2 linked regions of the Silvibacterium dinghuense genome follow. The protein of the gene in region 1 interacts with the protein of each later gene in a pairwise test. Links are inferred from orthologs where the notes say so. Each region holds a gene or a part of one and is shown on either strand. Other genes may lie near its edges.

The links.
Region 2: the proteins of aceE (region 1) and groL interact in binary tests that used the Escherichia coli proteins (3 or more experiments, as listed by UniProt). The link is inferred for Silvibacterium dinghuense from one-to-one orthologs.

What each region holds. Positions count from the first base shown.
Region 1 is NZ_SDMK01000001.1:1,281,139-1,287,182, reverse strand. What follows is about bases 980-4,238. They hold aceE (pyruvate dehydrogenase (acetyl-transferring), homodimeric type), read right to left. Parts: upstream 3,850-4,238; coding sequence 1,180-3,849; downstream 980-1,179. Other genes in these bases: ispD (2-C-methyl-D-erythritol 4-phosphate cytidylyltransferase), read left to right, coding at 4,051-4,238. Outside these bases: ESZ00_RS05065 (hypothetical protein), read right to left, coding at 1-472; ESZ00_RS05060 (hypothetical protein), read right to left, coding at 472-978; more of ispD, read left to right, coding at 4,239-4,767; ispF (2-C-methyl-D-erythritol 2,4-cyclodiphosphate synthase), read left to right, coding at 5,002-5,619; ESZ00_RS05040 (M14 family metallopeptidase), read left to right, coding at 5,870-6,044. UniProt on the Escherichia coli protein: Component of the pyruvate dehydrogenase (PDH) complex, that catalyzes the overall conversion of pyruvate to acetyl-CoA and CO(2).
Region 2 is NZ_SDMK01000002.1:336,990-342,622, reverse strand. What follows is about bases 910-3,757. They hold groL (chaperonin GroEL), read left to right. Parts: upstream 910-1,425; coding sequence 1,426-3,090; downstream 3,091-3,757. Other genes in these bases: ESZ00_RS10640 (glycosyltransferase 87 family protein), read right to left, coding at 3,250-3,757; ESZ00_RS10650 (co-chaperone GroES), read left to right, coding at 983-1,294. Also shown: ESZ00_RS10655 (MFS transporter), read right to left, coding at 1-459; more of ESZ00_RS10640, read right to left, coding at 3,758-4,575; ESZ00_RS10635 (thioredoxin domain-containing protein), read right to left, coding at 4,608-5,633.

The sequences.
Region 1 (6,044 bases):
GGAATTTGAAATAGATTGCGTTGACAATCTGTTCGCATTCTTTGCGATTGAGCTCCGGTATGAGGCATTGTTGTGGCGTTCCTCGCCATGCGTAGAGGCCTGATGGGGCATTATCTTCTGCGTCTCCGGCCATGTATCCGAGAGATTGAAACGAAGATGATTTCAATACGACATGTTGCGATGACAGATTGCCGAGATCGCCTTCCGCGCTAATCCTGTCTCGCCACGCAGTAAGAATGGTCTTTTTTCCGCGAAGGATCTGTTTGACTAGCGCCGCGGCAAGAACAATGGCTAGAACAAAGGCTATGAAGAAGGCCGTTATATTCGTAGCTCTAAAGAATTGAGAAAGCGTAATGAGGAAGAGCAGGCACAGCACGCCAGGAATAGCCCACCCATTGCTTCGCCTGACGATGAACTGGATCTCGTCAGCTGTTTCTACTGTTTCGATCGTTCGCTTGTCGAAGGCGTGCATCAGTTCACGAGGCTGAGGCCATGGTAGCGAGGGCCGCCGATTTCGATTCCTGGAAACTTGCGGTAGATGGCATCGACAACCTGCCGGCATTCGGCTTCGGTGAGGCCGGGCATGAGGCAGTGGAAGGTCCATCCCTGCGTGGCGTAGAGACCGGAGGGGCGTCCGGCAAGGCCGTCCGAGTAGCCGATGGCGTCGAGCGAGGCCGGCTCGAAGGCAACCTGCTCGTTCGGAGGTTGGCCGAGGTCGCCGTGCGCGGTGATGAGTTCGCGGGTGACCTGGAGCAGCGTACGGTCGCTGCCGATCCAGCTGGCGAAGGCGATGAGGGCGAGGATCCCGGCGCCGAAGAGGGCGGCGAGATCGAAGGATCCGGAGGCCTGCCAGACGAGCAGGGCTATGAAAGGGAGTGGGATTGCGTATCGGAGCCAGCTCGGACGCTGGACGAGAAGGAACTGGATCTCGTCCGCCGTGTCGATGGTCTTGAGAGTTTTTTGCGGTAAGAATCTCATCGTCAATCTCAGGTCCGTATCCTCTCACCCAAGCGGAGCTTGGATGGGGCATCCGTTTCCTCGCTTATTAGAAGAACCGCAGGTTCCTCCACTGCGCTTCGCCTTTGGCTCGCTCCGGTCGGAATGACAATCGAATATTAAAACCTTCGCAGACACGAAGAGCGCCTTGCGGCGCTCTTCGTGTCTGGTTCTAGTGTTTGGTTAGGCCTTGGCGGCGTCGATCTTTTCGGTGTCGATGCCGAGTTCGGCGAAGGCGGCCTGGGCTTTCTTCGCGTCGAACTTGCCGTCGCGGGCCAGCTTCGAGAGCGTGGCGGCCACGATCGACGGGGCATCCACTTCGAAGTGACGGCGCAGGTGCTCGCGGTTGTCCGAGCGGCCGAAGCCGTCGGTGCCGAGCGTGACGAGGCGGTCGAGCAGCCAGGGCGCGAGCGAGTCGGGAATCGACTTCATGTAATCCGAAGCCGCGATGATCGGGCCCTTGGCGTTACCGAGCGCTTCGAGGATGTACGGCTTTTTCGCCGGCTCGGCCGGATGCAGGCGGTTCCAGCGCTCGACCGAGAGGGCGTCGCGGCGCAGCTCGTTGTAGCTGGTCACGCTCCAGACGTCGGCCTGCACGCCGTACTTGTCGGCGAGAATGGCCTGCGCCTTGATGACCTCGTTGAGGATGGGACCGGAGCCGAAGAGCTGTGCAGTTGCCTTGCCCTTCGGCGCGGCCTGGAACCTGTAGATGCCGCGGAGGATGCCTTCCTGCGAGCCCTCGGGCATGGCAGGCATGGCGTAGTCTTCGTTGTACATGGTGATGTAGTAGAAGACCTGGTCGTTGTCCTGGTACATGCGCTTGATGCCGTCCTGGACGATGGTGGCCAGCTCGTAGACGAAGGCCGGGTCGTAGCTGAGGCAGGTGGGCACGGTCGAGGACAGCACGTGGCTGTGGCCATCCTGGTGCTGCAGGCCCTCGCCGAGCATGGTGGTGCGTCCGGCGGTACCTCCCATCAGGAAGCCCTTGCCACGCGAGTCGGCGAAGGCCCAGATCATGTCTCCGATGCGCTGGAAACCGAACATCGAGTAGTACATGTAGAAGGGAATGGCCGGGACGCGGTAGTTGGCATACGCGGTGCCTGCGGCGGTGAATGATGCCAGCGAACCGGCCTCGGTGATGCCCTCTTCGAGAATCTGCCCGTCCTTCTCCTCGCGATAGCTGAGCAGCATGTCGGAGTCGTGCGGGGTGTACTTCTGGCCTTCGGGCGCGTAGATGCCCACCTGGCGGATGGCCGATTCGAGACCGAAGGTGCGGCCTTCATCGGGCACGATGGGTACGACGTACTTGCCGAACTCCGCGTCTTTGAGCAGGTGGCGCAGGATGGAGACGAAGCCCATGGTGGTCGAGACCTCGCGGCCCTTCGAGCCGCCGGTCCACTCGCCGTAGTAGTCGAGCGCGGGGGCCTTGAAGTTCATCGGGGCCACGGTGCGCTGCGGTAGGTAGCCGCCCAACTCGGCGCGGCGCGCCTGCAGGTACTCGATCTCCGGCGCATTCGCTTCCGGTTTCCACGGTTTGCCGGCCGCGGCCTGCTCCTCGGGAATCGGGATGTTGAACTGCTTGATGAAGGCGGTAACGCCGTCATCGCTCAGCTTCTTTTCCTGGTGCGAGGCGTTGCGGGCCTGCGTGGTGCCGATGCCGTAGCCCTTGACGGTCTTCGCCAGGATGACGGTCGGGCTGCCGGTGTGTTCGATGGCGCGCTTGTAGGCGTTGTAGATCTTTTGCGGATCGTGGCCGCCGCGGTGCAGGTTCGCCAGCTGCTCGTCGGAGTAGTCCTCGACCAGCTTGAGCAACTCGGGGTACTTGCCGAAGAAGTGCTGGCGCAGGTAGGCGCCGCCCTTGGCCTTGTAGGCCTGGTAGTCGCCGTCCACGCACTCTTCCATGCGCTTGAGCAGCAGGCCCTGGTGGTCGCGCTCGAAGAGCTTGTCCCAGTCCGCGCCCCAGACAACCTTGATGACGTTCCAGCCGGCGCCGCGGAAGACGCCTTCGAGCTCGTCGATGATGCGCTTGTTGCCGCTGACCGGGCCGTCGAGGCGCTGCAGGTTGCAGTTGACCACGAAGATCAGGTTGTCGAGCTTCTCGCGCGTGGCGATGGGCAGCGCGCCGAGGGTATCGACCTCACCCGTCTCGCCGTCACCGACGAAGGCCCAGATCTTGCGGTTGGTCTTCTCGATGAGGCCGCGGTTCTCGAGATAGTGCATGAAGCGCGCCTGGTAGAGGGCGTTCAGCGGGCCAATGCCCATCGAGACCGTGGGGAAGCGCCAGAAATCGGGCATAAGCCAGGGATGCGGATAGGACGAGAGTCCCGGCGTGTCGCGCAGCTCGTGGCGGAAATTCTTGAGGTGCTCCTCGGTGAGGCGGCCTTCGAGGAAGGCGCGGGCATAGACGCCCGGCGAGGCGTGGCCCTGGAAGTAGACGAAATCGCCCGGCTGGCCGTTGTAGTCGGCGCGGAAGAAGTGGTTGAAGCCCACTTCGAGCAGGGTGGCCAGCGAAGAATAGGTGGCGATATGGCCGCCGATGCCGGCATCCTTCTTGTTCTGGCCGTGCACCATGGCCATGGCATTCCAGCGGATGAGGGCCTCGACGCGCTGCTCGAGGTTACGATCGCCCGGGTAGGTCTCTTCCTCGTGCCTGGGGATGGTGTTGAGGTAGGGGGTGGTGATCTCGCTGGCAGCCGTCACTCCGGCTTCGCGCGCGCGGCGGCGGAGAGCGTCGAGCAGCTCCGCGCCATGTTCGGGGCCTTCGCCGACTACGACTTCGTCGAAGGCTTCAATCCACTCCTGGACCTCGGCGAGGAAGTCCGGCTGAACGGGAATTTCTGCTTTTGTGCTCATAGGGAGAATCCGCCTGCGCGGAACATTTCAGTATACAGAGCGCAGGGCACAGAGCTCAGGGGTCAGGGGGCTGAGTCACGATTTGACTGGTTTCCTCTTGAGCTGCACCAGATATGAGGCAAAGAGCGAACTTCTTCTATGCCCTACCCTCTACCCTCTCTACCCTGTTTTCCCTGCATTTGTTGATATACTCCAGTCCTTATGCGCGTCTTCGTCATTCTTCCCGCGGCCGGTTTGGGCACGCGGATGGCAGCGGGGCAGGCCTCGGCGGCTCCGAAGCAGTTTCTTGAGCTGGCCGGCACGCCGATCCTGATCCACACGTTGCGCGCCTTTGCCGATGTTCCGGCGATCGCGGGCATTTATGTGGCCGTGCGTCCGAACGAGGTGGAGCGGGTCAAGGCACACGTCGCCGAGCACGGCTTTGCCGGTCGCGTGACGGTCGTCGAAGGCGGCGACAGCCGCCAGGCCAGCGTGGCAAATGCGCTGGCGGTGCTGCCCTGCGAGGCGGACGACATCGTGCTGGTGCACGATGCGGTGCGGCCGCTGATCGATGCGGCGACCATCCAGCGAACGATCCAGGCTGTCGAGAAGCATCACGCGGCCATTGTGGGCCTGCCCGCGGTCGATACCATCAAGCAGGTGGAGCGCACCGCCGACGGCGCGTTGATTACCTCGACGATTCCGCGCGAGTACATTGTGCAGGCGCAGACGCCGCAGGGCTTTCGCTGCGGGCTGCTTCGCCGGGCTTTTGCCGAGGCTGCAGCCGACGGCTTTGTGGGTACCGACGAGGCCAGCGTAGTCGAGCGCGCCGGAGCGGCGGTAGCCGTGGTTCCGGGCTCGGCGGCAAACTTCAAAATCACCCAGCCGGGCGATTTGGAGCTGGCAGAGTTTTACCTGGCGCGGCGCGCGAAGGCTTAGGTTCTTATGGGTGCGGACATCACGTTCGCGCCAAGACGCCAGGATCGCAAAGAAAAGCCGCAAAGGGATGCTAAGAGCGTTTTTGCGCTGTTTTCGCGGACTTGGCGTTCTTTGCGTCTTTGCGTGAAAGGTTTTCGAGATGCCGCGCGTGGGAACCGATTTTTGATTCTGAGGAGTGCTCTATCCTGTTAGGGACAGGGCTGTCATCCGAAGGCCCCAACGGACAGGAAATAGATGAACATCAGAATTGGATATGGCTGGGATTCGCATGCCTTCAAGCCGGGTGTGCCGCTCAAGATCGGCGGCCTGGCGATTGATCATCCGGAGGGCCTGGCCGGTCACTCCGACGGCGACGTGCTGCTGCACGCGCTCACCGACGCGCTGCTCGGCGCGGTCTCGGCCGGTGATATCGGCAGCTTCTTCCCTCCGGGCGATCCGCGCTGGAAGAATGCCGATTCGGCGATCTTCCTCAACCTCGCGCTCGAAGAGATTCAGAATGCGGGCTATCGCATCGTGAACGTGGACACCACGCTGGTGCTGGCGCAGCCGAAGATCGGCCCCATCGCTGGAGAAATGCGCGAGCATGTGGCCGAGCTGCTGGGTGTGAAGCCGGCGGATGTCGGCATCAAGGCCAAGACCCCCGAGGGTCTCAACGTGGATCACGTAGCCCAGGCGCATGCCGTGGTGCTGCTCGAAAAGGTTGAGAATCCGCTCGAGCTCAAGAGTATGAGCGAGGTGATCGAGAATCAGAAGCAGCTCGAGGACGTGGTGAAGGATTTGGTCAGCCAGGTGCACGGTGTCGAGCCGCGGCGGGTGATCAAGCCGGTCTTCAATACCGAAGACATCACCTAGGACTGGCCGTCCAGGCCCTTTGCCTTCGGGCCTCCTCTCCCGTTGGTCGCGACACTGGCCGTACGGCACTGGGCTTCGCGTGGCGCTCCCGTTGGTCACGAGTCAAGAGCTTCGGGTGCCCCATCCAAGCTTTGCTTGGGTGGGAGGGTACGAACCTCCGAGTCGCATGCGACACCCGCTGTTTCACGTATCATCAGGCTTTCTGCGCGCAGCGATGCGGGCGGAAAGCCTGTTCGCTTTTGGAGGCAAGATGGTTTTGCGCGTAATTGCGGCTGCGGTTTTGGCTGGAGTGTTTATGACGGGCGCGGGTGCGTGCTTCGCGCAGGCATCAGGCGCGGAGTGGCAGACGCCGGCCGAGGCTTCGGCTTATAAAACAACGCCCGACTATGCGGCGACGATGGCTTATCTGCGGCACGTAGAGGCAG
Region 2 (5,633 bases), on another replicon or contig:
TCCGCAGATCGAGGTAGCCATGAACATGACCGCCGCCAGCAGAATCGTGGCGCGGCGACCGTAGATATCGGCAAGCCACCCCCACAGGAAGGAACCCACAGTGGTTCCCGTAAGCGCGACAAACGGCAGAATCGAAACAGCAGCCTTCGTCAGGTGATATTCCGTTCGCATACCGGGAACGACGAAGCCAAGCGAGGCGGCCTTCATCACGTCGATCACCAGAGCGACGGCAAGCAATGCGATCTGTCCCCAATGCGCCGGGCTCAACGGCGCGCCCTCGGGGGCGGCAATCTCCTCAAACGTCGTGGGCTTCGCAACACGCTTGGGCAACAGTCCGTAGGCCGTGGCCATGCATCCGGCAACGATCAAACCCATGCCTGCGAGCATGGTGTTGCCCATGGGCATGCCTGCAAGCTGATAGTGAACAGCCCGGCCCATGAGAAACATGGGAACATGCATCAAAACTCCGGCCACAACCGCCAGAGAACCACCCCAGAAGGCATAGGCATGCATCGGGGAAGAAAAAAGTGACATCTTGCGCACAGTGGGTATCTCCAGGAATTCGCCCATATTACGCACAGATGACGAATCCCGCGTCATCCATTCGATGGATGTCCCCGCTTCGGTCAACCGGCTGTCCGTCTACTGGCCGGCTCCTCAAAGGCGCCGCTGAAAGGGCAAAGAAGCGGTGCAAAATCAATCCTATACACGCGATTCAAACTCCATGTTGACCACCGCTTTTCCCTTGCTTCCCGGAACAGGTGGCTACCCGCATTACCCTTGAGCGTAATTCACGCAGATTTTATCTGTATTTCTCGCTCTATGGCTTGACAACCCGCGTAAAATCCAGCTACGTTAGCAGTCGACGGTGCTAAGTGCTAAATCCCGGATGCCGGGGTGACCGTCGGACGTTTTTCCTGTCCAGTCCAGAACTCAGCACAGCATTTCGCGGGATATTCCCGCGCGAAGGAGAAGCATAGCAATGGCAACTGCAACTGTAGCGACCACCTTCACTCCGCTGCATGATCGCATCCTCGTCCGTCGTGTCGAAGAGGGTGAGACCATCCGCGGTGGCATCATCATCCCCGACAGCGCCAAGGAAAAGCCGCAGGAAGGCGAAGTCATCTCCGTCGGCAAGGGCAAGTCCAACGACGAAGGCAAGACCTTCCCGCTCGACGTCAAGGCCGGCGACCGCATCCTCTTCGGCAAGTACTCGGGCACCGAGATCAAGATCGACGGCGAAGAGTTCCTGATCATGCGCGAGGAAGAAGTCCTCGGCATCCTCAAGAAGTAGGACTGCGCGTCCAGCGACTCGCGCCTTCGGCGCACAAGCTTTCATAACCGGTAAGAGCCGGGTGCCCCACATCTCGATTTTGAGATGTGGGTGCGATGACCGCTCAACCAAAGATCTGAAGGAGACACAAAATGGCAAAGCAGATTCTGCACGGGGAAGACTCCCGCCAGGCCATCCTGCGCGGCGTCAACACCCTCGCCGACGCGGTGAAGGTCACCCTCGGCCCCAAGGGCCGCAACGTCGTCATCGAGAAGAAGTTCGGCTCGCCGACGATCACCAAGGACGGCGTCACCGTCGCCAAGGAAATCGAGCTCAAGGACTCCCTCGAGAACATGGGCGCCCAGATGGTTCGCGAAGTGGCTTCGAAGACCTCGGATGTGGCCGGCGACGGCACCACCACCGCCACTGTCCTGGCCCAGGCCATCTACCGCGAAGGCGTGAAGACGGTTGCCGCCGGTGCGAACCCGATGGCTCTCAAGCGCGGCATCGACAAGGCTGTCGAGGCCATCGTCGGCAAGCGTGACGAGAACGGTGCTGTTCATGGCGGCGCACTCGCCAAGTTCTCGAAGCCCGTCACCGGCGACATGATCGCCCAGGTCGGCACCATCTCGGCCAACTCCGACGCGACCATCGGCACCATCATTGCCGAAGCGATGAAGAAGGTCGGCAAGGACGGCGTCATCACCGTCGAAGAGTCGAAGACCCTCGAGACCCAGCTCGACGTCGTCGAAGGCATGCAGTTCGACCGCGGCTACCTGAGCCCCTACTTCGTCACCGATCCGGACCGCATGGAAGCCTCGCTCGAGGATCCGTTCATCCTGATCCATGAGAAGAAGATCAGCTCCATGAAGGATCTGCTTCCGCTGCTCGAGCAGGTCGCCCGTCAGGGCAAGCCGCTCGTCATCATCGCCGAGGACGTCGATGGTGAGGCGCTCGCGACCCTGGTCGTCAACAAGCTGCGTGGCACCCTGAACGTCGCGGCCGTCAAGGCTCCCGGCTTCGGCGATCGCCGCAAGGCCATGCTCGAAGACATCGCGAAGCTCACCGGTGGCAAGGCCATCACCGAAGACCTCGGCATCAAGCTCGAGAACGTCAAGGTGGAAGACCTCGGCCGTGCCAAGCGCGTGACCATCGACAAGGACAACACGACCATCGTTGAGGGCCGCGGCAGCGACTCCGACATCGCCGGTCGCGTCAAGGAGATCCGCAGCCAGATCGAGAAGACCTCTTCCGATTACGACCGCGAGAAGCTCCAGGAGCGCCTGGCCAAGCTGGTCGGCGGCGTTGCCGTCATCAAGGTCGGTGCAGCCACCGAAACCGAGATGAAGGAGAAGAAGGCCCGTGTCGAGGACGCGATGCATGCGACCCGCGCGGCCGTCGAGGAAGGCATCGTCCCGGGCGGCGGTGTGGCCCTCGTCCGCAGCACCCCTGCGGTCGATGAGCTCATCAAGACCCTCGAAGGTGACGAGAAGATCGGTGCACAGATCATCCGCCGCGCCATCGAAGAGCCTCTCCGCCAGATCGTCAGCAACGCCGGTGTCGAAGGCGCCGTGGTTGTCGGCAAGATCCACGAGAGCAAGGACGACCACTACGGCTACAACGCCGGTGCCGACAAGTTCGAGGACCTGGTTGCGGCCGGTGTCATCGACCCGACCAAGGTCACGCGCACTGCCCTGCAGAACGCGGCCTCGATCGCCGGCCTGATGCTGACCACCGAAGCCATGGTCTCGGACATCCCCGAGCCCAAGGCAGCGGCCCCGGCCGGACACGGCGGCGGCATGGAAGGCATGTACTAGGACTAACCCGTCCAGGCACAAAAGCAGAAGCCCCGTTCCGGCGGGGCTTCTGCTTTTGCTGCACATATCAAGGAAAACTGCGGTTGGGTGCCCCATCCAAGCTCTGCTTGGGTGGGAGGCACGAACAAATGTTTTAGAGTCGTCATCCCTACCACTTCGCTACCCCGCAGGCTCATCCCATGGCGATATGGGGATACGACTTAACGCACTCCTGCGAATGCCGCGGACTGCTATCCCTAAAAACAGCACATACCCGGCCAGGAGCAGAATCTCGAGCCCCATCTGCACAAACGCCGCATGATTGCCCGCGCTGAGCAGCGTCCGCATCTGCACCGAATCCGGCTGGCTCAGGATCGAGGCCCAAAAGCTGTGTTCCACCACGGCCACGCATTGAAACAGCCCGAAGAGCCAGATCGTAAGCGGCCGCGACTGCGCGACCAGGACACACAGCGGAAAAAGCGCCATCAGCACGTATGTCGGCCAGGACTTTTTCGAGAGCAGAAGAACGGCAATTGTCATGGCAGTCATGCCATGCAGCAGCAGGTAGAGCTGCACCCCGCGCCATTTCTCCATTGCGATACGCTGCGCCTCGTGACTGCGGGAAACAATCAGAATCAGTCCGAGGATGAGCAGAAGTGCCAGCACCAGGAGGCCATCCCACAGGTGTCCGCTCAGTTGCCTGCCCGCCAGGACCTCGATCACATACGGCAGACATCCCGCTCCGCGGTGGTCGCCTTCAGCGGTAAGCGGCTGCTGAATCGGCAGGTGCATCGCTGCGAACGATCCATACACGACGGCGAGCGTCAGCAGCGTGCCGGCAAGCCATGCGCTCCAGCGGCGCATGGTGAGCACAAAAACCGGCAGATAGATCAGCGAGAGGAATTTCACCACGCAGGCCGAAAGAGCATAACTGATGCCCGACAGTGCGCGGCGCTCGCGCAACGCCAGCAGCACCGCAAGAGCCAGCAGCAGACCGATCAGGACATTGTTCTGGCCATCGACGGTGACAAACATCACGCTGAGCGGGCTTACCAGGTAGAGCCATCGCGCAGTCCGCCCCGAATGTCCCGGGATGAAGCCTCTCGTCACCGCACTCCACGTCGCCATCATCGCAATCTCTGCCAGCACAGCGAGCAGGATGATCGCAAGCGGAGAATGCCAGAGCAAAACCGCTGCTGCATCGAGATAGCTGTGCAACGGCGCATAGCTGCTGATGAAATCACGATAAGGCCGCTGTCCGGCGAGCACATGCAACGCCTGCGGATAGTAAAAAGCGGGGATATCGCCGCGCGGCGCAAGATGCAGCAGGCCGAAAACAAGGCCGTACAGCAACAGGCGGCTGAGAGCGAACACGGCAAGAAATACCCGGTCCCAGCGCTCTCCCGCGCCTGCATCGCGGCGAGCCATCCGGGCGACAAGCGGAGTCGCCAGCGCGCCTGCAAGTCCCAGCAGCCCTCGGGCTGCCAATGTCTGAATCCCTGTCATCCCCTGTCCTTCAAGACATGGTTACGGCCTGACTACTCACCGGCCATCTGCCGCAGAAGCTTTTCAGCGTCACGTGTCGGCGGCATGCAGCTTGCGCCGCGGCAGACGACCGCAAACGCCCCCTCATTTTGTAACCATGGCAGTTGCGGAAGTGTTTCCGCCAGCACAGGCGGCAGATTCTCCGCCGTGACCTGCTCACGCCGCAGATGCAGCACCTGCTTATGGACGGCATAACGCGCGCGAGCCGCGGCCGTCAGGGATCGCGCCTCCACGCCGTCGCCGATCACCACCACCTGCACCGGCGGCAGCATGAGCAACTCCAGCGCAAGACCGTAAGTAGCCGCGTAAAGCCCGAAGTGCTCGACGATACCGCCAAAAGCCTCGAGTGTATCTTCAGCTTTCTCCCGGAAATCCGTACGCCCGCTCAATGCTTCGACCCGCAAGAGCAGAGCGGCCGCCGCAGGATTCCCTGCCGGAGTCGGTGTATCCTGCAGAGGCTTGCGCCGGGCAGCCAATGCGCCGATCGTATCGGCGCCATCGATCTCGCGATCGAAAAATCCGCCGCCCGTGGCATCGTAGAAGCGTGTCACGGTAGCCTCGGCAATCTGCATCGCCGCGTCATACCAGCGCCGCTCTCCGGTCGACTCCCACGCATCCACCAAAGCAAGTCCGAAGAAGGCGTAATCGTCCAGCACTCCCGGAACAAATCGCGCGTCCCCTTCCGGATAAGCCACCACGTGGCTCAGTCCCTGCTCCGCATTCCATGCCTCGTTCAGAATGCGGTCCAGGCTCTTCAATGCGAATGCTGCGGTGTCCTTCCGCTCCAGCACCCGCGCGGTCTGCAGATACGCCGAGATCGCCATCGCATTCCACGAGGTATAGATCGTCCGGTCGATAAACGGCTCCGGCCGCTCGCGCCGCGCAGCCATCAATTTCTTCTGCGCCGCATCCAGCAGGAGAGCAGCTTCGCCCTCGCTCTTCCCTGCTGCCTTCGCCACCTCGCTCAGCGTCTGTGTACGATGCAACACATTCTTGCGCGGATTGTGATGCATGTCGCC